DNA from 2 places in the Vagococcus intermedius genome. Region 1 is predicted to be linked to the other one. Evidence: predicted binding sites of a transcription regulator. Region 1 holds the regulator's gene; the other holds the start of a gene.
What was found. The regulator CtsR, encoded in region 1, represses protease genes until heat stress. The targets are predictions, from matches to a motif close to TTGGTCAAAAAAGGTCAAANA.
Positions count from the first base shown of each region.

Region 2: a site for CtsR is predicted at 10,776-10,796, ahead of clpP (ATP-dependent Clp endopeptidase proteolytic subunit ClpP). Genes of this name have one in related genera too.

Region 1 is NZ_CP110232.1:2,186,626-2,198,949, forward strand. It holds gene OL234_RS10290 (cytochrome ubiquinol oxidase subunit I) at 1-112, opposite strand, end outside; gene gorA (glutathione-disulfide reductase) at 237-1,586, opposite strand; gene OL234_RS10300 (peptidase U32 family protein) at 1,693-2,931, opposite strand; gene OL234_RS10305 (peptidase U32 family protein) at 2,947-3,873, opposite strand; gene OL234_RS10310 (ATP-dependent Clp protease ATP-binding subunit) at 3,997-6,489, opposite strand; gene OL234_RS10315 (CtsR family transcriptional regulator) at 6,498-6,971, opposite strand; tRNA gene OL234_RS10320 (tRNA-Pro) at 7,126-7,199, opposite strand; tRNA gene OL234_RS10325 (tRNA-Arg) at 7,214-7,287, opposite strand; tRNA gene OL234_RS10330 (tRNA-Leu) at 7,305-7,390, opposite strand; tRNA gene OL234_RS10335 (tRNA-Gly) at 7,436-7,507, opposite strand; tRNA gene OL234_RS10340 (tRNA-Thr) at 7,543-7,615, opposite strand; tRNA gene OL234_RS10345 (tRNA-Leu) at 7,623-7,704, opposite strand; tRNA gene OL234_RS10350 (tRNA-Lys) at 7,715-7,787, opposite strand; tRNA gene OL234_RS10355 (tRNA-Val) at 7,791-7,863, opposite strand; rRNA gene rrf (5S ribosomal RNA) at 7,886-8,001, opposite strand; rRNA gene OL234_RS10365 (23S ribosomal RNA) at 8,093-11,005, opposite strand; tRNA gene OL234_RS10370 (tRNA-Ala) at 11,223-11,295, opposite strand; rRNA gene OL234_RS10375 (16S ribosomal RNA) at 11,367-12,324, opposite strand, start outside.
Region 2 is NZ_CP110232.1:854,647-866,970, reverse strand. It holds gene cobT (nicotinate-nucleotide--dimethylbenzimidazole phosphoribosyltransferase) at 1-323, opposite strand, end outside; gene eno (phosphopyruvate hydratase) at 445-1,740, opposite strand; gene gpmI (2,3-bisphosphoglycerate-independent phosphoglycerate mutase) at 1,946-3,475, opposite strand; gene tpiA (triose-phosphate isomerase) at 3,477-4,232, opposite strand; gene OL234_RS03990 (phosphoglycerate kinase) at 4,313-5,512, opposite strand; gene gap (type I glyceraldehyde-3-phosphate dehydrogenase) at 5,617-6,621, opposite strand; gene OL234_RS03980 (sugar-binding transcriptional regulator) at 6,663-7,700, opposite strand; gene rpoN (RNA polymerase factor sigma-54) at 7,959-9,287, opposite strand; tRNA gene OL234_RS03970 (tRNA-Arg) at 9,451-9,522, shown strand; gene OL234_RS03965 (hypothetical protein) at 9,579-10,571, opposite strand; gene clpP (ATP-dependent Clp endopeptidase proteolytic subunit ClpP) at 10,884-11,477, shown strand; gene OL234_RS03955 (thioredoxin domain-containing protein) at 11,580-12,101, shown strand; gene whiA (DNA-binding protein WhiA) at 12,134-12,324, opposite strand, start outside.

The DNA.
Region 1 (12,324 bases):
TAGTTTCCATAATAGCTACTGCCAGCCCTAAACCGATTGATAACGGAACAAATAGGAAATGGAAGACCGTGGTCATCGCAAACTGGATTCTAGCTAAGGTTAATATATCCATCTAAAGAACCTCCTCTATTCAATTTTTATCTATATAATAATTATTATTATTACCTAACTATTATAATCCATAATAACTAAAAGTAAACCGTCCTTGCTGATAATTATTTGGATTAACTTCTGATTTAACGCAAGGTGACAAACTCTTCTGCCGCTGTGGGATGAATCGCGATGGTTGTGTCAAAATCATGTTTAGTTGCTCCCATTTTAATAGCAACAGCAAACCCTTGTAACAGTTCATCCATGCCTATACCAATACCATGCAACCCAATAATCCGTTCTTCTTTACCTAAACAGATTAATTTAACTGTGGCTTTCACTTTTCTTTCCTGTAAGGCATATTGCATTGGGTTGAACTGGGAAGTATAAATTGTTAGCTGAGTGTCATCATGCAGCTCACGAGCTGCCGATTCTGTTAAGCCAACTGTACCAATTGGCGGATGGGTAAAGACCACTGTAGGGATGTTATTGTAATCCACCTTAGCATCTGTCTGACCATTAAATAAACGATCTGCAAGACGTCGCCCTGCAGCAATAGCAACTGGTGTTAATTCTGCTTTACCTGTGATATCACCAATAGCGTAGACTCCTTTTTGATCAGTTTCCTGATAATCATCTACCCTTAAGTAACCCTTATCAGTTAGCTTAACACTCGTCTGCTCTAAATTAATTGCCTCAATATTCGGTTTACGCCCAATCGCCCAAATAACTTGATCTACTTCTAAGGATTGACCATTTTCAAAGCTTAACTTAAGAGTACCATCTGCTAACTTTTCAACTGCTTGAGGAGTTGAGTTAGGGTACATCTTAATACCTTCTTGTTCATAGATAGACACCATCGCTTCTACAATTGTCTGATCAAAACTACGTAAAGGCATTGCTTTACGGTAAGCTAAATGAGTATCCGAACCTAAACCATTCAACACACCCGCTAATTCAACAGCAATATAACCTGCCCCGACAACTGCCACTCGTTTAGGCAATTCTGTTAAGTCAAAGAATCCATTGGAATCTATTCCTAATTCTTTACCAGGTATATCAGGAAGCTTAGATTGTCCACCAGTTGCAATTACAATATGCTCTGCTGTAAAAGTTTGGTTGTTTACTTCAATGATATCATTGGACGTAAAACGTGCATATCCTCTAACTACAGTCACGCCATTAGATGCTAAACCTGAATCGTACAGCCCCCTTAAGCGTTCAATATAAGCTTCTCTATTGTTAACAAGTTGACTAAATTCAAACTTTTCTAATGACACATCTATGCCATAACTTGAGGCATCCAACAATAAATTTTCTCTAAGTTGTGCCGCATTCCACATCACTTTTTTGGGAACACATCCAACATTTACACAAGTTCCACCTAGATGTTGCCCTTCAATTAATAGTACTTTAGCTCCATGCATACCCGCACGATTAGCAGTAGCAATACCACCACTTCCCCCACCTATTACAATATAATCAAATTTTTCCATAAGATACTCCTTTCTACATACTCTCCTAAATTATACGTAAAATGTTCGTCATAAAGCAATTAATCTGTTTATAAAAAAAGCCCAGTCTAACACTGGACTTTTGTACCTATTTTTTTTTACGAATCATATCACCTGTTTTAACTGGTTGATTAACTGGCATTGTTAGAATCATCATTGGATTAGGTGCTTTTTCAATCATTTCACCCTCTTCATTCCACATTTTTTCAACTTTTTTCTCAAAGTGTTGGAATCCAGGACCATAAAATTCAATTTCATCACCTACTCTAAAATGATTTCGTTGACGAATAGTCGCCATACCTGTTGTTTCATCATAAGACATCACTTCACCTACAAATTTATATACAGGAATTTTACGGCGTTCACCAAATAACTGCTTTTCTTCAGTTGGCGTTTGATAATAAAAACCCGTGGCTAACTCACGTTGGGCAACCTTCCAAAGTTCATCAATCCATTCTTGCTTGCATTCATAATTTTCAGGGTCTGCCATGTAGCTATCCACTGCTTTTTTATACACGTTAGCAACTGTTGAAACATAATGAATTGATTTCATACGACCTTCAATTTTAAAACTATCCACACCGTTTTGAATTAAATCTGGAATATGTTCTATCATAGACATATCAACGGCACTCATAGAAAATGGCTCATCTTCAATTTCACCGGAAGTTAATAAAGAGCGATGCTCACCAGCATATGGCATATCAAATAAATCATACTTCCAGCGACAAGATTGTGAACAACCTCCACGGTTAGCATCACGTTTTGACATATGATTAGATAATGTGCAACGACCTGAATAAGAAATACACATAGCCCCATGAATAAAGGCTTCAATTTCAATATCAGTATTATTACGAATGGCTGCTACTTCTTCCATTGAGACTTCACGGGCTAACACGACACGTTCCAATCCTTCATTTTTCCAAAATTCTAATGTTTCATAATTAGTAGCAGAGGCTTGCGTTGATAAATGAATTGGTAATCCTGGAGCTTCCATAGCACAAATTTCAATCAAAGCAGGATCTGAGACAATCACAGCATTAATGCCGATTTCCCGTAATTTTCTAAAAAAATCACCTGCGCCTTGTTCGTCCCCTTCATGAGTAACCATGTTGGCTGCTACATAAACTTTAGCATCATACTCTTTAGCAAAAGCCACACCTTCGGCCATTTCCTCAAAGCTAAAATTACCCGCACGACTCCTTAAACCATATGCATCTCCACCAATATATACCGCATCAGCACCATAGTGTATCGCTGTTTTTAATTTTTCTAAAGTTCCAGCTGGAGCTAAAACCTCTGGACGTTTTAATATTTTTTTCATGATCTTAGTTCCTCCTTATTTCACTTCATCTGGATCCATCAAAAAGAACCCGGTATCTAAACTACGTTCTTGTGGATGTAGTACTATTACTTTTTCTAACAACTGATTTGCTACCTCAAGCGTCCACTCATCAGCTTCTAAAATACGGGCTGCTTGGACAAATAGTTTGGCAATATCAACTAGCTTACTACCTGGCGTATATATTCCATCTAATTTCCAATGAGTCAATCCAAGTTCAAATAGTTTGTCTAATTCTGTCATCAAGTTAACATCACTGTCGGCAAAAATATGAGTGCCGTGACTATCTTCATAGACAGAATAATGCGTTTCTTCTTTTTTAGGCTCAGATAAAAACAAGCCACGTTCCTTACTTGTATCATCCTCACTTTTAATATAGGAAAAGAAATTTTCAACTAACGGTCGTTTAGATTGATGAATACATGTTGCTCCATAAACTAATATCTCACCGAAAATATCTAACTGTTTCGTCATATCAACTAATTCTAAATAAGGTACTTCTCTGGCAATAACCCCGCCAATTGCTCCTCTTTTTCCCCAAAAATTAATTTGACGGGCACTGGTAACTAAAGTATGGGCATCATAAATAAAAGGAAGTGCTAACTTTTCCTTCTGTAAAACATAAATAACTCCTGTATCACCCACTGTAATTTGGTCAACCCCAATATCGACTAGAAATGTCAGATATTCTGGAATCAACGTCATTTTTTCAGGATGCATTATACCATTAACTGCTATCGTTGCTTTTTTATTATAAGAATGAGCTAATTCTACTAATTCTTTTTGTTCTGCTCTTGAAAAGTACCCAGGCAGGCGTAAGCCAAATGCTTCATCACCAAAATAAATATTATCAACCCCACAAGCAAGTAATTCTCTAGCTTGGGCAACTGATTCGACTGTTGATGTGATTTCAATTTTATTCATAAAAAAACCTCCTATTAAATTCAATCGGTTAAACGGGCTTAAAAATACGCAAAAAGCTGGTAGGAGCTTTGGTTTTGCACCTACCAACTTATATTGTATTATTCGTTATTTACACCTTAAATACTAACCTTTTTCCACTGTATTTTCAAGTGTTTTTTCAGATACCGTAACGTTTATCTTACCTTTACTAGAGCCAATCGTGACGGTATCACCCCTTGATATTTGACCTAGAAGTAATGCTTCGCTTAGACGATCCTCTACTTCTTTTTGCAGGGCTCTTTTAATTGGGCGTGCCCCATACTCTGGGTCAAATCCTTCTTGAGCAATAATATCTAAGGCTGCCACAGTAAATTTAAGACTAATATTTTGTACTTGTAAGCGACTAACTAATGACTTACTTAAAATTTTTACTATTTCACGTAATTCTTTTTGATCCAAGGAATGAAACACAATTGTTTCATCTATCCGGTTAAGAAATTCTGGTTTGAAAGCTTTTTTTAGTTCTTCTAAAATTTTAGAAGACATCGCTTTATGGTCAGTTTGAATATTTTTAGCATTAAATCCAACCGATTTTTCCTCTTTTAAAGCAGTTGCTCCAATATTAGATGTCAAAATAATAATCGTATTTCTAAAATCTACCTTACGTCCCTTAGTATCTGTCAAATAACCATCATCTAACACTTGCAACAAGATATTAAAGATGTCTGGGTGTGCTTTTTCAACTTCATCTAACAAGATAACCGAATATGGTTTTTGACGAATTTTTTCAGTCAATTGACCACCCTCATCATAACCAACATAGCCTGGAGGGGAACCAATTAAACGGCTTGTTGCATGTTTTTCCATAAATTCAGACATATCAACCCGAACAAGGGCCTCCTCTGAACCAAAAACAGATTCAGCTAACGCTTTAGCAAGCTCAGTCTTCCCAACACCTGTTGGACCTAAGAACATAAAGGAACCAATTGGACGTTTAGGATCTTTCAATCCACTACGTGCACGACGGGTTGCACGAGCAACTGCACTAACAGCCTCTTTTTGTCCAATCACACGTTTATGCAACTCATCTTCTAGATTAATAAGACGCTCGCTTTCTTTTTTCTCTAATTGTCTTAGGGGGATGTTAGTTGTTTGAGAGACAATCTCCGCAATATCTTCTGCACTCACTTCCAACTCATAACTAGACTCACGGATTGCTAATTCTTCTTCATATTTTTCAATTTTCTTTACTTGCAACTTTTCTTTTCTACGTAAATCAGCTGCCAATTCAAAATCTTGTTCATGTAAGGCGACTTCTTTTTCTCTTAATATTTCTTCATATTTCTGACGCATTTTTGTACGTTTCGACACTTTATTGGCTTTAGCCAAACGAACTTTAGCACTAGCCTCATCAATTAAGTCAATTGCTTTGTCTGGTAATTGACGTTCTGTCATATAACGCGTCGACAAATGGACAGCAGCCTCAACAGCCTCTTCACTAATAGCCACTTGATGGTGCCTTTCATAATATTCCCGTAAGCCAATTAAAATTTCAACGGCCTCTTCTTCACTAGGTTCTTCAACAAGTATTTTAGCAAAACGTCTTTCTAAGGCAGCATCTTTTTCAATATATTTTTGATACTCATCTAGTGTTGTTGCTCCGACAGTTTGAATCTCACCTCTAGCCAAAGCAGGCTTCAATATATTAGAAGCATCTATTGCTCCTTCAGCTCCCCCAGCACCGATTAAGGTATGTAATTCATCAATAAATAAGATAACTTGTCCATCATGATAAATTTCTTCTATGATTTTTTTCATGCGATCTTCAAATTCACCACGATATTTAGTCCCTGCTACAAGCGACCCCATATCAAGCATCATTAAGCGTTTCCCTACCATATCATCTGGCACTTCTCCAGAAACAATTTTTTGTGCCAAACCTTCAGCAATTGCGGTTTTTCCCACACCTGGCTCACCTACAAGAATTGGATTGTTTTTAGTACGTCGACTTAGAATTTGAATCAAACGTTCAATTTCCTTGCTACGTCCTACTACAGGATCCATTTTGCTATCATAAGCTAATCTTGTTAAATCTCTAGCCAACATATCTAATGTAGGCGTCCCTTCTTGTGGCATTTGAGCTTGTCTTTGGGTACCACCTTTTTTCTGACCAATTTTACTAGTTTTAGATTCTGATACACCAATTTTTTTCAATGTATATTGTCTTGTTTTAGCAATATCTAAACCAAAATTTTTCAAAATTCTCACTGCTAAAATTTCTTCTTCACGCAATAAACCTAGTAAAATATGTTCTGTACCAATACAAGGTGCACCTAATCGCTTAGATTCATCACTAGCATAAGCTAGTACTTTCTTAGCTCTAGGTGAATAAGGTAAATACATCGGTGTAGTACCTGCTTTATGATTACCATAACCAATAATAGTTTCAATTTCTGCTCTTACGTAATCCTTACTTAAACCAGATTGACGTAATATCTTCCCGGCTATACCACCTTGCTCATTAATCAATGCACTCAACAAATGCTCTGTGCCAACTGATTGATGCTTAAAACTTTGAGCCTCTTCTTGCGCAATTAATAATACTTGTTTGGCTTTATCTGTAAACACTTCATCCATCATATAATTTACTCCTTCTCCTCATAACGAAGTCGTTCTATAATTATTTTAATCATGTTAGCTCTAATCATATCTTCTTTTTCTCTAAAATCTGCCTGTAGTATCTCGCTAGACATTAAACTATGCAGCAAAGCGCCTTCTCTTTTATTAATAATATCATAGTTATATAATTGCTGCAGGATAGCTGTCGCATCGTGCTGTGTTAATTTATTACCTACCACATTTTCTAACTCTGTTAAAATATCACCATGATGATTTAAGGTGATTTTTTTTATTCTAATATACCCTCCGCCACCACGCTTGCTCTCAACATTATAACCTTGAGCAACAGTAAAACGTGTCTTAATAACATAATTGATTTGGGAAGGTACACAGCTAAATTGTGAGGCGATTTCTGCTCTTTTTATTTCAATTTTATCTTTCTCCACCAAAATTTCTTTGATATATTCCTCAATTAAGTCGGATATATTTTGATTATCCATAAAATTAGCCTCCTAACTTTTTGACTATTTTTGACCTTAAACCTATTATACTAAATTCCTGATTTATAAGTAAAGAAAAAGCGGCCAGCATTCTCTTCTTAAATATGAAAAAAAGAGATAAGACAGAAGTCTTATCTCTTTTAATTAATTTTTATCGGGAAGACAGGATTCGAACCTGCGACCCCTTGGTCCCAAACCAAGTGCTCTACCAAGCTGAGCTACTTCCCGTTACCAAAAAAAAATGCACCCAAGAGGAGTCGAACCTCTAACCGCCTGATTCGTAGTCAGGTACTCTATCCAATTGAGCTATGGGTGCAAATAATATTTAAAAAATGCCGAGGACCGGAATCGAACCGGTACGGTGATTACTCACCGCAGGATTTTAAGTCCTGTGCGTCTGCCAGTTCCGCCACCCCGGCGTATTACAACTGGTCTTATAATACTTTTGTTATTAAGATAACAAAAGCGGAAGACGGGGTTCGAACCCGCGACCCCCACCTTGGCAAGGTGATGTTCTACCACTGAACTACTTCCGCAATCTAAAGAAAAAAAGAGAGTTTCACTCTCAAAATGCCGGCTAAAGGAGTTGAACCCTCGACCCTCTGATTACAAATCAGATGCTCTACCAACTGAGCTAAGCCGGCTAATAAATGCGGGTGAAGGGACTTGAACCCCCACGCCGTTAGGCGCTAGATCCTAAATCTAGTGCGTCTGCCAATTCCGCCACACCCGCATATAAATGATGACCCGTACTGGGCTCGAACCAGTGACCCTCTGATTAAAAGTCAGATGCTCTACCAACTGAGCTAACGAGTCATATGGAGGTTAACGGGATCGAACCGCTGACCCTCTGCTTGTAAGGCAGATGCTCTCCCAGCTGAGCTAAACCTCCATGGGATATTAATAATATCTAAGCGTGGCGACGTCCTACTCTCACAGGGGGAAACCCCCAACTACCATCGGCGCTAAGAAGCTTAACTTCTGTGTTCGGCATGGGAACAGGTGTATCCTTCTTGCCATCATCACCACACTCTTAGATATCTATTAAATTGAGTAATTGCTCACTCAAAACTGGATGTTAAAGCTTAATCAAAACATTCCTTGATCCTACGTTTAAATTCTTGGTTAAGTCCTCGACCGATTAGTACTAGTCCGCTCCATACATCACTGTACTTCCACTCCTAGCCTATCTACCTGATCGTCTCTCAGGGGTCTTACTTTCCGAAGAAATGGGAAATCTCATCTTGAGGGGGGCTTCACGCTTAGATGCTTTCAGCGTTTATCCCGTCCACACGTAGCTACCCAGCAATGCCCTTGGCAGAACAACTGGTACACCAGCGGTGTGTCCATCCCGGTCCTCTCGTACTAAGGACAGCTCCTCTCAAATTTCCTACGCCCGCGACGGATAGGGACCGAACTGTCTCACGACGTTCTGAACCCAGCTCGCGTGCCGCTTTAATGGGCGAACAGCCCAACCCTTGGGACCGACTACAGCCCCAGGATGCGACGAGCCGACATCGAGGTGCCAAACCTCCCCGTCGATGTGGACTCTTGGGGGAGATAAGCCTGTTATCCCCAGGGTAGCTTTTATCCGTTGAGCGATGGCCCTTCCATGCGGAACCACCGGATCACTAAGTCCGTCTTTCGACCCTGCTCGACTTGTAGGTCTCGCAGTCAAGCTCCCTTATGCCTTTGCACTCTGCGAATGATTTCCAACCATTCTGAGGGAACCTTTGAGCGCCTCCGTTACTCTTTAGGAGGCGACCGCCCCAGTCAAACTGCCCATCTGACACTGTCTCCCGCCACGATAAGTGGCGCGGGTTAGAATGGTCATAACACAAGGGTAGTATCCCACCAACGCCTCCTTCGATACTAGCGTACCGAGCTCTACGGCTCCTACCTATCCTGTACATGTGTCACAAACATTCAATATCAAACTACAGTAAAGCTCCATGGGGTCTTTCCGTCCTGTCGCGGGTAACCTGCATCTTCACAGGTACTAAAATTTCACCGAGTCTCTCGTTGAGACAGTGCCCAAATCGTTACGCCTTTCGTGCGGGTCGGAACTTACCCGACAAGGAATTTCGCTACCTTAGGACCGTTATAGTTACGGCCGCCGTTTACTGGGGCTTCAATTCTGAGCTTCGCATAAAGCTAACCCATCCTCTTAACCTTCCAGCACCGGGCAGGCGTCAGCCCCTATACGTCATCTTTCGATTTTGCAGAGACCTGTGTTTTTGATAAACAGTCGCTTGGGCCTATTCACTGCGGCTGGTCCGGAGACCAGCACCCCTTCTCCCGAAGTTACGGGGTCATTTTGCCGAGTTCCTTAACGAGAGTTCGCTCGCTCACCTTAGGCTACTCGCCTCGACTACCTGTGTCGGTTTGCGGTACGGGCAGTTGTATTCTAACTAGAAGCTTTTCTTGGCAGTGTGACATCAGAAACTTCGGTACTTTATTTCCCTCCCCATCACAACTTGTCCTTGAAGACGTAAGCATTTTACTCACATCAAGACTTGTTGCTTGGCCACACACTTCCAGTCGTGTGGATTTCTTAGCCTACTGCGTCCCTCCATTGGTCAAACAAATACTACTGGTACAGGAATATCAACCTGTTGTCCATCGCCTACGCCTATCGGCCTCGGCTTAGGTCCCGACTAACCCTGGGAGGACGAGCCTTCCCCAGGAAACCTTAGTCATACGGTGGACAGGATTCTCACCTGTCTTTCGCTACTCATACCGGCATTCTCACTTCTAAGCGCTCCAGTAGTCCTCACGATCTACCTTCAACGCCCTTAGAACGCTCTCCTACCAATGTACAAAAGTACATTCCACAGCTTCGGTAATATGTTTAGCCCCGGTACATTTTCGGCGCAGGGTCACTCGACTAGTGAGCTATTACGCACTCTTTAAATGGTGGCTGCTTCTAAGCCAACATCCTAGTTGTCTGTGCAACCCCACATCCTTTTCCACTTAACATATATTTTGGGACCTTAGCTGGTGGTCTGGGCTGTTTCCCTTTCGACTACGGATCTTATCACTCGCAGTCTGACTCCCGGATATGAATGGATGGCATTCGGAGTTTATCTGAATTCGGTAACCCGATATGGGCCCCTAGTCCAAACAGTGGCTCTACCTCCATCATTCTTAATCCGAGGCTAGCCCTAAAGCTATTTCGGAGAGAACCAGCTATCTCCAAGTTCGATTGGAATTTCTCCGCTACCCACAGCTCATCCCCGCACTTTTCAACGTACGTGGGTTCGGTCCTCCAGTGCGTTTTACCGCACCTTCAACCTGGCCATGGGTAGATCACATGGTTTCGGGTCTACGACAACATACTCAAGCGCCCTATTCAGACTCGCTTTCGCTACGGCTCCGACTCTTCATCTTAACCTCGCATGCTATCGTAACTCGCCGGTTCATTCTACAAAAGGCACGCCATCACCCATTAACGGGCTTTGACTTGTTGTAGGCACACGGTTTCAGGATCTATTTCACTCCCCTCCCGGGGTGCTTTTCACCTTTCCCTCACGGTACTGGTTCACTATCGGTCACTAGAGAGTATTTAGCCTTGCGGGATGGTCCCCGCGGATTCCGACGGAATTTCTCGTGTTCCGCCGTACTCAGGATACTCATAGGTGTGTGATCAATTTCGCCTACGGGGCTTTTACCCACTACGGCTGACCTTTCCAGGTCGATTCGACTATCCATCACAACTACCATATTTGAGTCCTACAACCCCAAGAAGCAAGCTTCTTGGTTTGGGCTCTTACCGTTTCGCTCGCCGCTACTAAGGTAATCGAATTTTCTTTCTCTTCCTGCAGGTACTTAGATGTTTCAGTTCTCTGCGTCTCACCTCATATACCTATGTATTCAGTATATGATGACAGCCTATGACAGCTGCCGGGTTTCCCCATTCGGAAATCTCTGGATCATAGCTTACTTACAGCTCCCCAAAGCATATCGGAGTTAGTCCCGTCCTTCATCGTCTTCTAGTGCCAAGGCATCCACCGTGCGCCCTTATTAACTTAACCTAATTTACTAACAATGTTGTTAGATTTTTGACTTCCACATGTAGCGATACATGCTCCATCAATCCTTTAAACAGCGTTTTGAACTTTGTTTAAAAACTCTTATGAATAGTACTAATGTACTTATCATCAACGCGGTGTTCTCGGTTTGTTTTGATTAATTATATCTTTAACTATCCAGTTTTCAATGAACAAATTAGTTGATAACTTTCGTTATCAATGGAGCCTAGCGGGATCGAACCGCTGACCTCCTGCGTGCAAAGCAGGCGCTCTCCCAGCTGAGCTAAGGCCCCTAAGTTTTAAGAGTAGACCTCTCAAAACTGAACAAAGTGACTTACCTGTAGGATTCCGTTATATTCCTTAGAAAGGAGGTGATCCAGCCGCACCTTCCGATACGGCTACCTTGTTACGACTTCACCCCAATCATCTATCCCACCTTAGGCGGCTGGCTCCAAAAGGTTACCTCACCGACTTCGGGTGTTACAAACTCTCGTGGTGTGACGGGCGGTGTGTACAAGGCCCGGGAACGTATTCACCGCGGCGTTCTGATCCGCGATTACTAGCGATTCCGGCTTCATGTAGGCGAGTTGCAGCCTACAATCCGAACTGAGAATGGCTTTAAGAGATTAGCTTGGCCTCGCGACCTTGCGACTCGTTGTACCATCCATTGTAGCACGTGTGTAGCCCAGGTCATAAGGGGCATGATGATTTGACGTCATCCCCACCTTCCTCCGGTTTATCACCGGCAGTCTCGCTAGAGTGCCCAACTTAATGATGGCAACTAACAATAGGGGTTGCGCTCGTTGCGGGACTTAACCCAACATCTCACGACACGAGCTGACGACAACCATGCACCACCTGTCACTTTGTCCCCGAAGGGAAAGCTCTATCTCTAGAGTGGTCAAAGGATGTCAAGACCTGGTAAGGTTCTTCGCGTTGCTTCGAATTAAACCACATGCTCCACCGCTTGTGCGGGCCCCCGTCAATTCCTTTGAGTTTCAGTCTTGCGACCGTACTCCCCAGGCGGAGTGCTTAATGCGTTAACTGCAGCACTGAAGGGCGGAAACCCTCCAACACTTAGCACTCATCGTTTACGGCGTGGACTACCAGGGTATCTAATCCTGTTTGCTCCCCACGCTTTCGAGCCTCAGTGTCAGTTACAGACCAGAGAGTCGCCTTCGCCACTGGTGTTCCTCCATATATCTACGCATTTCACCGCTACACATGGAATTCCACTCTCCTCTTCTGCACTCAAGTTCTCCAGTTTCCAATGACCCTCCCCGGTTGAGCCGGGGGCTTTCACATCAGACTTAAAGAACCAC
Region 2 (12,324 bases), 890 kb from region 1:
CTGCCTTCTAGCATATTTTTTCCTACTTGATAAGTAGTTGAAACTGGATTACTACTCACACCAGACTCACAAATACCATTATCCGAAACATAGACTAAGACGCCAGGTTTGTCTACATTGACCTTGCCTCGACCAATCCCATATATTTTTTGATATGTTTTCTCTAATTGTCCCAGAGCACCTGGTGGGACAGCTAAATTATTACAATAAGAGCTCGCTAATTCTCGGTATTTTTTATCTGTTGGCTTGATTGACTGACAATAGTTTTGGATAATTAAATCTGTCTCTACTACTTTTTCTGGTTTAAATAGATAGTTTGTCACTATTAATCTTCCTTCCCCTCATTTTTATAAACTACCTCTTATTTTACACGCCTTATTATTTTTTAACAGTATAAAAAAATAACCCGACTAGATTGACTAGTCAGGTTATTTTTATAATAGTTTATTTGTTTCTTAAGTTGTAGAAAGCTTGTAGACCTTTATATTGAGCAGTTTCGCCTAATTGGTCTTCAATTCTTAATAATTGGTTGTATTTAGCAATACGGTCAGTACGGCTAGCAGAACCAGTTTTGATTTGACCAGCATTTGTTGCAACAGCAATGTCAGCGATAGTCGCATCTTCTGTTTCACCTGAACGGTGAGAAACAACCGCAGTGTAACCAGCTTCTTTAGCCATTTCAATTGCTTCAAATGTTTCTGTTAACGTACCAATTTGGTTAACTTTAATTAAGATTGAGTTAGCGATACCTTCTTCGATACCACGAGATAATTTTTCAGTATTAGTTACGAATAAATCATCCCCAACTAATTGAACTGTTTTACCTAATTTTTCTGTTAAGTGTTTGAAACCTTCCCAGTCGTTTTCATCTAAGCCATCTTCGATAGAAATGATTGGGTATTTAGAACATAAGTCTTCATACAAAGCAACCATCTCTTCTGATGTCAAGTTACGGCCTTCTGATGCTAATTCATATAAACCAGTTTCTCTGTTATAGAATTCTGATGATGCAACGTCCATACCTAAACGAACGTCATCGCCAGGTTTGTAACCAGCTTTTTCGATTGCTTCGATAATTACTTCTAAAGCTTCTTCGTTTGAACCTAAGTTAGGAGCGAATCCACCTTCATCACCTACAGCAGTACTGTGGCCTTTTGATTTTAAAACAGCAGCTAAGTTATGGAAGATTTCAGCACCCATTCTTAATGCTTCTTTAAATGTAGGAGCACCTACAGGTAAAATCATGAACTCTTGGAAATCAACGCTGTTATCAGCATGTGACCCACCATTGATGATGTTCATCATTGGAGTTGGTAATACTTTAGTATTGAATCCACCTAAGTAGTGGTATAAAGGCATTTCTAAGAAGTCTGCTGCTGCACGAGCACAGGCAATAGATACACCTAAAATAGCATTAGCACCTAATTTAGCTTTGTTTGGAGTACCATCTAATTCGATCATTAATTTATCGATATCCATTTGATCTCTAACATCGAATCCGATGATAGCTTCAGCGATGACATTGTTTACGTTGTCAACTGCTTTAGAAACACCTTTACCTAAATAACGGCCTTTATCGCCATCGCGTAATTCTACTGCTTCGTATTCACCAGTTGAAGCACCTGAAGGTACCATTCCGCGACCAAAAGCTCCGCTTTCTGTGTATACTTCTACTTCGATTGTTGGGTTACCACGTGAGTCTAAGACTTCGCGAGCGTAAACGTCTGTAATAATTGACATGTTTAATTCTCTCCTTTAGGTTTTGAGTTTTACCCTTCCATATTAGGTTAGGTATATATCTAAGGTATTTCTACCATAGTTAGTAAAGTAATCTTTTCTACTATGATAGTCATAAGGCCTTAACTTCATTGCCTTATCTCTATCATAATATTTTTTTAGCAAACTTGCAATTTTTCAACCGTGTTTCACTTGATTTTATTGTAAGTTATTTTTTAATTAGCGTTTCACCAGTCATTTCAACTGGTTTAGCCACACCTAATAAGTCTAACATTGTTGGGGCTACGTCAGCTAAACGACCATCTGTACGTAATTCAACACCTTTTTTAGTAACAATCACTGGTACTGGCACAGTTGTATGAGCAGTATGTGGGTTACCTTCTGGTGTGGACATTGTTTCAGAGTTTCCGTGGTCAGCAAAGATAATTGCATAACCATCTTTAGCTAAGATACCATCTACAACACGACCTAAATTTTCGTCAACCGCTTCAATGGCTTTGATAGTCGGCTCTAGCATACCAGAGTGACCCACCATATCAGGGTTAGCGAAGTTTAAGATAATCGCATCGAATTTATCGTTTTCGATATCGGCAACTAATGAATCTGTTACTTCATAAGCGCTCATCTCAGGTTTCAAATCATAGGTTTCAACTTTAGGCGAGTTAATTAGTGTACGGCTTTCCCCTTCAAATTCCTCATTACGTCCACCATTCATAAAGAAAGTAACGTGTGGGTATTTTTCAGTTTCAGCAATACGTAATTGTTTTAAACCATTGTTAGATAAGACTTCGCCAATAACATTTTTCATTTCCATTGGTGGGTAAGCAACTTCAGCTACAATGCTTGGATTGTATAAGGTAAACGTTACTAGCTTAAGGTTAGCTAAATGATTTTTACGCTCGAAGTTATCCCATTCAACGTCAGTGAAGGCATTTGATAATTGAATCGCACGATCAGGACGGAAGTTAAAGAAGATCACAGCGTCATTATCGCTAACTTTCGCCACAGGCTCTCCGTCTTTAACAATAACAGTTGGTACGAAGAATTCGTCATTAACGCCTTCAGCGTATGACGCTTCGATAGCAGCCACTGGATCAGTTGCTTGATTACCTTCACCTAATACTAAAGCGTTGTAAGCTTTTTCAACACGTTCCCAACGTTTGTCACGGTCCATTGCATAGAAACGACCTGAGACAGTTGCAATCTCACCGTAGTTTAATTCTTCCATTTTAGCAACTAGTGCTTTCATGAAATCTAAACCAGATGTTGGTGCAACATCACGTCCGTCTAAGAAGGCGTGTACGTATGTTTTCTTAACACCTTTTGCTTTAGCTGTTTCAAGTAAAGCATAAAGATGATTTTGGTGACTGTGAACGCCACCGTCAGATAATAACCCGAATAAATGAAGAGCAGAGTCATTTTTAATTGCATGATCCATAGCATTAATTAAGGCTTCATTTTTAGGAAACTCTCCGTCAGCGATTGATTTATCAATTCTTGTTAAGCTTTGATAAACAATACGACCAGCCCCAATATTTGAATGACCTACTTCAGAATTACCCATTTGGCCTTCTGGCAGACCTACGTCTAAACCAGCCGCTTTAAGCGAGCTGGTTGGAAATTCATTCCAGTAACGGTCGAAGTTTGGTTTATTGGCTTGTGCCACAGCATTCCCAACAGTTTCGTCACGTAGACCAAAACCATCAAGAATGATGATTGCTACAGGTGCTTTACTCATACTATTTAACAGCCTCCAATAAAGCTAAGAATGAATCAGCTTCTAAAGCCGCCCCACCTACTAAAGCTCCATCAATATGTTCTTCAGCCATATACTCTTTAATATTTTCAGGTTTTACGCTACCGCCGTATTGGATACGTACTTTATCGGCAACTTCTTGACCAAATTTGTTAGCAATTGTTTCACGAACAACGCCACATGTTTCATTAGCATCCGCTGCTGATGATGATTTACCAGTACCGATAGCCCAGATTGGTTCATAAGCAACCACTAAGTTAGCTACTTGCTCGTTAGTTAAACCGTCTAAAGCATTTTCAACTTGACCTTTAATCCATGAAGCTGTTTCGCCAGCTTCACGTTGCTCTAATGTTTCACCACAGCAAACGATTGGTGTCATATCATTAGCAATGATCGCTTTAGCTTTTTTATTAATATCTTCGTCAGTTTCGTGGAAGTACTCACGACGTTCTGAATGTCCAATAATAACGTATTGTACACCTAAATCAGCGATAGCTGCCGGTGAATTTTCACCAGTGAAGGCGCCAGCATTTTCAAAATAGCAATTTTGAGCTGAAACTTTTAATTCAGTTCCTTTAGCTGCTTCAGCTAAACTTTGTAAGAATAAAGCAGGTGACCCTACTACTGAATCAACTGCTGAGTTAGCAGGGATGTTATTTTTAACCGCTTCAACAAAAGAAATTGCTTCTGAAGCAGTTTTGTTCATTTTCCAGTTTCCGGCAATAATTGGTTTACGCATTTATATGATCTCCCTTTAGATAGTAGTCATCCTATAAGTTGAAATAGCCTATAGGACAACTAGCTTTTATTTAGTCTCGTTTACTTTTCAGTTAACGCAGTTAAACCTGGTAATTCTTTACCTTCTAATAATTCTAGAGAAGCTCCACCACCAGTTGAAATCCATGAGAATTTATCAGCACGACCTAAGTTGATTGCAGCAGCTGCTGAATCGCCTCCACCAATGATTGATGTTGCGCCTTCTTGGGCTGCAATAGCATCCATAACTGAGATAGTTCCTTTAGCAAAATCTTCATTTTCGAATACGCCCATTGGACCATTCCAAACAACTGTCTTAGCACCTTCAATTGTTTTTTCAAACAATTCGATAGATTTAGGACCAATATCTAATCCTAGGAAGCCTTTATCAACTGCTTCCCCTTCAGTCGCTTTCATTTCAGTATACCCAGCAAAAGCATTAGCTTCGATTGAATCTACTGGTAAGACTAATTTGTCACCAGCTTTTTCAATTAATGATTTAGCCAATTCAACTTTATCTAATTCAACTAATGAATCGCCAATTTCAATCCCTTTAGCAGCAAAGAACGTATAAGTCATGCCACCACCAACGATAACTTTATCAGCTTTTTCGATTAAGTTTTCAATAACACCAATTTTATCTGATACTTTTGAACCACCTAAGATTGCTACGAATGGGCGAACTGGGGCTTCCACAGCTTCTTTGATAAATTTGATTTCATTTTCCATTAAGAAACCTGCTGCTGCTTGAGAAACGTTTGATGAGATACCAACGTTTGACGCGTGAGCACGATGAGCTGTTCCGAAAGCGTCATTGACAAAGATGTCATCGCCTAAAGCTGCCCAGTATTTTCCTAATTCAGGATCATTTTTAGATTCTTTTTTACCATCAACATCTTCAAAACGTGTGTTTTCAACTAATAAAACACCGCCTTCTGGTAAGTTATTGATTGCTGTTTCTAAAGCTTCTCCACGAGTTACACCTGGTACAAAAACAACTTCTTGACCTAATTTATCAGATAGTGCTTTAGCAACGGGGGCAAGTGATTTACCTTCTTTGTCAGCTTCTTCTTTAACACGACCTAAATGTGAGAATAAAATAGCTTTCCCACCCTCAGTAGTGATGTGTTTAATTGTTGGAAGTGCTGCTGAAATACGGTTATCATTTGTGATTACGCCATCTTTTAAAGGTACATTAAAGTCCACACGAACTAAAACTTTTTTACCTTTTAAGGCTAAATCTTTGACAGTTAATTTTGCCATAGTTGTGTTCCTCCTCATGTCTATCATTGAAATAAAAAAACGAGGAAGCGCGATGCTTCCCCGCCTTATGTAGTAAATTAATTACAATTCGTTAGAACAGTGAATTAACCTAATTTAGCAAAGTATTCTAAAGTACGAACTAATTGTGCAGTGTATGACATTTCGTTATCATACCAAGCAACAGTTTTAACTAATTGTTGATCGCCAACAGTCATAACTTTAGTTTGTGTTTCATCAAATAATGATCCGTAAGTCATGCCTACGATATCTGAAGAAACGATTGGGTCAGCTGTGTAACCGTAAGATTCGTTTGATGCTGCTTTCATTGCTGCATTAACTTCTTCAACTGTTACTTTTTTGTCTAAGATAGTTACTAATTCAGTTAATGAACCAGTCGCTACAGGAACACGTTGAGCTGCTCCATCTAATTTACCGTTTAAGTCTGGGATTACTAAGCCAATAGCTTTAGCGGCACCAGTTGTATTAGGGATGATGTTTTCTGCTGCTGCACGGGCACGACGTAAGTCTCCGCCTTTGTGAGGAGCATCTAAAGTATTTTGGTCACCTGTGTAAGCGTGGATAGTTGTCATTAAACCTTCAACAACACCAAATTCTTTGTTTAAAACGTCAGCCATAGGAGCTAAACAGTTAGTAGTACATGAAGCACCTGAGATAACTGTTTCGTCACCTGTTAAGATATCATGGTTAGTGTTAAATACTACTGTTGGTACGTCGTTTCCGCCTGGTGCTGAGATAACAACACGTTTAGCTCCACCTTTTAAGTGAGCTTCAGCTTTTTCTTTAGAAGTAAAGAATCCAGTACATTCTAAAACGATATCAACACCTAACTCGCCCCATGGTAATTCTGCTGGGTTAGCGTTAGCTAATGTTTTAACTTCTTTTCCGTTAACTAAGAAATGATCTTCTTTCACTTCTACTTCACCGTTGAAACGGCCTTGAGTTGTGTCATATTTTAATAAGTGAGCTAATTGGTTAGCATCAGTTAAGTCGTTAATTGCTACTACTTCAATACCTTCTACTTCTTGAATACGACGGAAAGCTAAGCGTCCGATACGTCCAAATCCATTAATCCCTACTTTTACTGTCATGTGAGATTTCCTCCTTTAGAAAATCGAAAATTATTTTATTTTTAAAGAGTTTCCTCTTTTAAAATCTCATTTGCGGCACTTTCATCTGTTATTAACCATGTTTGTTTAGGTGCATGTTTCATGTAAGCATCAATTGCTTGCGCTTTTGATTTGCCTCCTGCTACTGCTAAAATGTAAGGAATTTTTTCCAAATCTTTTAACTGTAACCCAATACGAGGTATTTTGTGAACAACTTGGCCATCTTTATCAAAGAAATAACCAAATGATTCAGAGACTGCGCCTTTATCTTTCAACATAACTAATTCTACATCTGTCATGCCTCTTCTTGCTGCCATGTGTAAAGCGCGACCGATACTATGAATCACACAAGTTGATTCATCAATCAATCCTAATACCTGTTGAACAAAAGGCTCTTGTAAAAGTGATTGATATGTCTCATGACTCACACGCTCTGGTACATATAAGGGACGTGTTGTGCCTCCGGTCTTACTCGCCATCATTGCACTAACTGAGTTAGCTTGGATCCCAATTGTTTCACCAATTCCTCCACGTGCTGGCACAAAAATATTGTTTCTAATATTGCTATCTAAATCAGTCATATTCTCCGCCACAGCTGCCATTGTTGTGCCACCCATTACAGCGATCACATTTTCTTTATCTGGCAAAAGCGTTCTTAACGACTGTGATACAACAGAACCAAAACTAGCTAATACTTTATTTTCATCATCGCTGTTACCAGCTACAATGATACAACGTTCAACATTGTAATAATCCGCCAATTGCCGTTCTTTTTGTTGCATTCCTGAATAATGTCCCATTAATGACTCTAACCCTACTAATACCGTTTTACCAGTTGAAGTAATCGTCATGCCACTTTTTGAGGCATCAATCAAATGTAAGCTTTTTAATAAATCTGTTTCTGTCCGCAATACTCGCTCGGTCATCCCCATCTTAACAGCTAATGTTCTGCGACCTACTGGAGCCATCCAATCGATTGCTCTTAGAATAGTAAAGCGCTCTTGAACTACCTTAATGAGGTCTGGAGCAATTGCTTCAATCAATTCTAATTGGTTTTCCATCGCTGAACTCCTTTATTAATGTTGGACGTTTTTTGACCCAGTGCGTCGTTTCACGACCCATGTAGTGTAAAAAAAAGATAAATTAAATCTAGCAACGTTTGTTATGCTCTATCAACTTACGAATTTATCTTACCATCCTTTTCTTTTTTTAGCAAGTTTAAATAACTAATTTTTAATTGTGAATACCATAAACTTGCTCCTGTTATCTAAAAAACATAAGGTAACTCTCTCCTTGAAAAGAGTCATTACCTTATGTTTTTAATCAAATCTTTTTCTTTTACTTGAAGAAGGAATTCCTAAAATATCGCGATATTTTGCGACTGTTCGCCGTGAAATATCAACCTTTTCACTGGCCAATAATTCGACAATTTTTTGATCGGATAAAGGTTTTTGCTTATTTTCTTGCGCAATTACTTGTTTTATTTTAGCTTGGACAGTTGAGGCCGAAACATCGTCCTCTCCGCCTGACTGGACTAAAGCTGTCGAAAAGAACGTCCTAAGTTCAAAAACGCCAAAACTAGTTTCCAAGTATTTTCCATTGACAGTCCGACTCACTGTTGACTCATGCACTTCTAAAGTTTCTGCTATCTCTCTTAACGTCATAGGATTTAAAGGTCGTTCCGGCTTCAAGAAAAAGTCTTTTTGCCTTGTAACTATCTCTTTTCCTACTCTTAAAATCGTATCACCTCGCTGTATGATACTTTTTTGAATCCAATCAAATTCGGCTTTTTTTTCTTTTAAATAGGCAGCTACATCTTGATCCTCAACTTGAGACATTTTATTAAAGTAGGCTTGCTGAAAAATGATGCTAGGCGCACCACTTTTAGTCGATAGAACAGTGAGATCATCTTTTGAAATCTTCACAACTAAATCGGGTCTTATGTACTGATCAGATATCTCACCAAAAACAGTCCCCGGTGTTGGCCTAAGCAATTGTACATAGTCATGGACTTCTTGAACCATTCCTAAACTAATATCATATCGTTTAGCAATTTCTTTCCATTTACGATTGGCAAACTCTTCAAAGGTTTCTTCGACTATTAAATAAGCCAAGTCAGGTGCCAAATCATCCCTTTCTATCTGTAACAATAGACATTCTTGTAAGTCTCGTGCCCCTACTCCTGCTGGGTCCAACTGTTGAAGTAACGTTAAAGCGTCCAATAGTTGGATATAACTAGCACCGGTTTGTGTCATAGCTTCTTCCAAGGTAACTGTTAAGTAACCGTTAACATCAATATACTCAGTCAAATAGATAATCAATTGTCTTAGATAAGTATCACGATAATTTAAATGAATTTGATCTAATAATGATTCAAATAATGATGTGCCATTATTAGGTATTTGATTTAAATAATTAGTATCTTCCTTGCTATCATATGTATTGAATACAGCACTCGAATTCGATAACATATAATCAGTTGAGACATTGACTTCCAACAGCGGATTTTCTAATGCTTTATTCTGAATAAATATTTGTAATTCATCAGTATTAAATTGCAAAATTTGAATGGACTGTTGTAATTGCTGTGTCATAGCCATTTTTTGAACTTGTGTTTGTTGTTGTGTAAAGCCTTGATTCAATTTCATTGCGCTCACCCCTTAACCATATTGTTGAAATGATAGTATTATTATAACATATAAAACCTTACTTAATATGAGCGTGACGTTCTCTCATAATTAAAATTAAGACTAACTTATTAAATTTATACTTGCTATTTAATTCTATTTTAGATAAACTATTGAGTGTAATGCGCCCTTAGTGTAGTGGATATCACACAAGATTCCGGTTCTTGAGACAGGGGTTCGATTCCCTTAGGGCGCATCTAATTAGTCGTTTGTAGATAAAAAGTGTGACACGCCTAGGCGTGTCACACTTTTTTAAGTTGATTTCGCTTTTTTATTTAGATCGTAAACGGCTAATATTTCTTTCAAAGCATCCCGTTCTGCCTTAGTCATTGTCCGTTCACTGTCATTTTCTTTCCCCTGTAAAATAATCTTTACTTTTTTTGACTCTGCCATATCACGTAACATTGTTATCTTAGCTTCATTTGGCGAAACATCTACCCACTCCCAAACATTCTCATCTCGATCAATCTTGGGCTGACTGGCTACTAATTCATAATGTTCCTGGTCAGTTTCTATCGTAATTTCTTTCAGATTTATTTCTTTCTCACCAGCATAAGAAAATCTTAACCAAATATTCATATGCATACTGTCTGGTGGCTTACCGATACTACTTATATATGGAAAAACCTGATTACTTTCATGCTCATTTTCCAAGTAACTGTTATAATAATAAACTATATTACCTGAATCTACTACTTTGTCTAATTTTTCCAAGGATGTATCTAGTTTCTTATATAATTTAGCTTGTTTCTCTTGTTGTTTTTGTAAAAGTACCACAGGATCTAAAGAAGATAAATCAATATCAGACTTAGGTGGTGTTTTTTTCTTTTTTTCTTTCTCTTGAGGCGCTAGATGACTTGGGGCATCCTCACCAGATGTCTCTGTTAGATCCATACTTTTATCCGAAGAAGCCTTCTCATTGAATTTTAAGCTAGCTTTCTCTCCTTTTAGAAGTGCCTCTGCTTGTGTGACAATATTTGATAAATCACCAGTCATTAACAATCCTAAACAAGCAATCATAATTAAAAAATTGGTCGAAAAATGTAACAAGCCATTACTAATTTTCTTTAAGACGTAAGGATTAATTGCGTGAATCATTCCTAATACAGCGATTACTATTAAAGCTATTAATAACAAGACAGATGTCTCTGTCCCTAATGTAAGATGTCTATAACTTACAAATAATGTAATACTAAAAAAAATAAAGATACATAACCTCTTTAATAAAATCCCTAAATAATTCAATCCTCGTCCCTCCAATCCCTCTCTACAGTTTACCTAATTTGTTGTGCAATTAATAGTGGTTTTTTACTAAAAGTCTAAAAAAAAAATAATAATAATAACATTTTTGCAAAAATTAAATAATTATCTAGCAAATTTTAGCCCACTAGCAATTTCCTTTTATTAAAATTTCTTTTAGACGAAAAAAAACAAAAAATTAATACACTTAATTTGACCTTAACTGACCTTTGAAGTATACTTAATAAGTAGGCATCAAACGCCTTTTATGTTAGAATGATAAAGATATTTTAATTCACATATACAGGAGGAACTATTATGAATTTAATCCCAACAGTTATCGAACAATCTTCTCGTGGAGAAAGATCTTACGATATCTACTCACGCTTATTAAAAGACCGTATTATCATGTTAAGTGGTCCTATTGATGATAATGTCTCTAATTCAGTTATTGCTCAATTACTATTTTTGGATGCACAAGATGCTGATAAAGATATCTTTATCTACATTAACTCCCCCGGTGGAAGTGTCTCTGCTGGATTAGCGATTTATGATACGATGAATTTTGTTAAAGCCGATGTTCAAACAATTGTACTGGGTATGGCAGCTTCAATGGGAAGTTTCTTATTAACAGCCGGTACGAAAGGTAAACGTTTTGCTTTACCGAATGCAGAAATTATGATTCACCAGCCTTTAGGTGGCGCTCAAGGTCAAGCAACTGAAATTGAAATTGCAGCACGCCATATCTTAAACACACGCGAACGTTTAAATAAAATTTTAGCTGAGCGTACAGGTCAATCTATCGAAACTATCGCACAAGACACAGATCGTGATAATTTCATGTCAGCTGAAGAAGCTAAAGCCTATGGTTTGATCGATGAAGTGATGGTCAACAGCAAAGCTCTAAAATAAAAAGAAAACCACTAAAGTTATGACTTTAGTGGTTTTCTTTTGGTATCTAGCTTGACTTAAGTTATAATAAACCTATTAAATTGTCTAAAGGATGTGTTTTAAATGGATACAAGTCAAATGAAAGCTGAATTTTTAAAAACGTCAACTGGGATTCAAGTTGGTGATTCAAATGCACCTGTTCAACTTATTGAATTAATCAACGTTCGTTGTCCTTTTTGTCGCCAATGGTTCGAAGAAACCAATGACCTACTCATGACCTATGTCACTGATGGTAAATTGTGCCGTACAATTAAACTTTTTGATAAAGAAAAACCAGGATTAAAACCAGGTAATGTCATGCACCGCTATATTTCTAAACAAGATGGTTTATTAGCTATCACACAGTTAAATAGTATCTACGAGACACAAGATGAGTGGGGAAACTTAGCGGACTTGACTGATATTGCTGAATTTGCCGAAGAAAGATTGGCTCTTTCTGAAGATTATCAGCCTGAAATGGTAGAAATAATTACCAATGAAGCGACAAAAGCCAATATTCCTTTTATTCCAACCATGATTATCAACGATACGATTTTCGATCAAAAAATCACCCTTGAGGCTCTAAAAACACTGATTGAAAAATAAAAAAAAGCTTGAGATTAACTTCTCAAGCTTTTTTAATTTCTTAATTTTTCTGCGTACTCATTTATTTTACGAATACGGTGATTAATCCCAGATTTGGAAATAGCACCTGAGGGAACCAGTGCGCCTAATTCTTTTAGACTTACTTCAGGATGCTCCAGACGCAATACCGCTATTTCTCTTAACCTTTCAGGCAAGTGATTTAAGCCAACCATTTGATCTATAT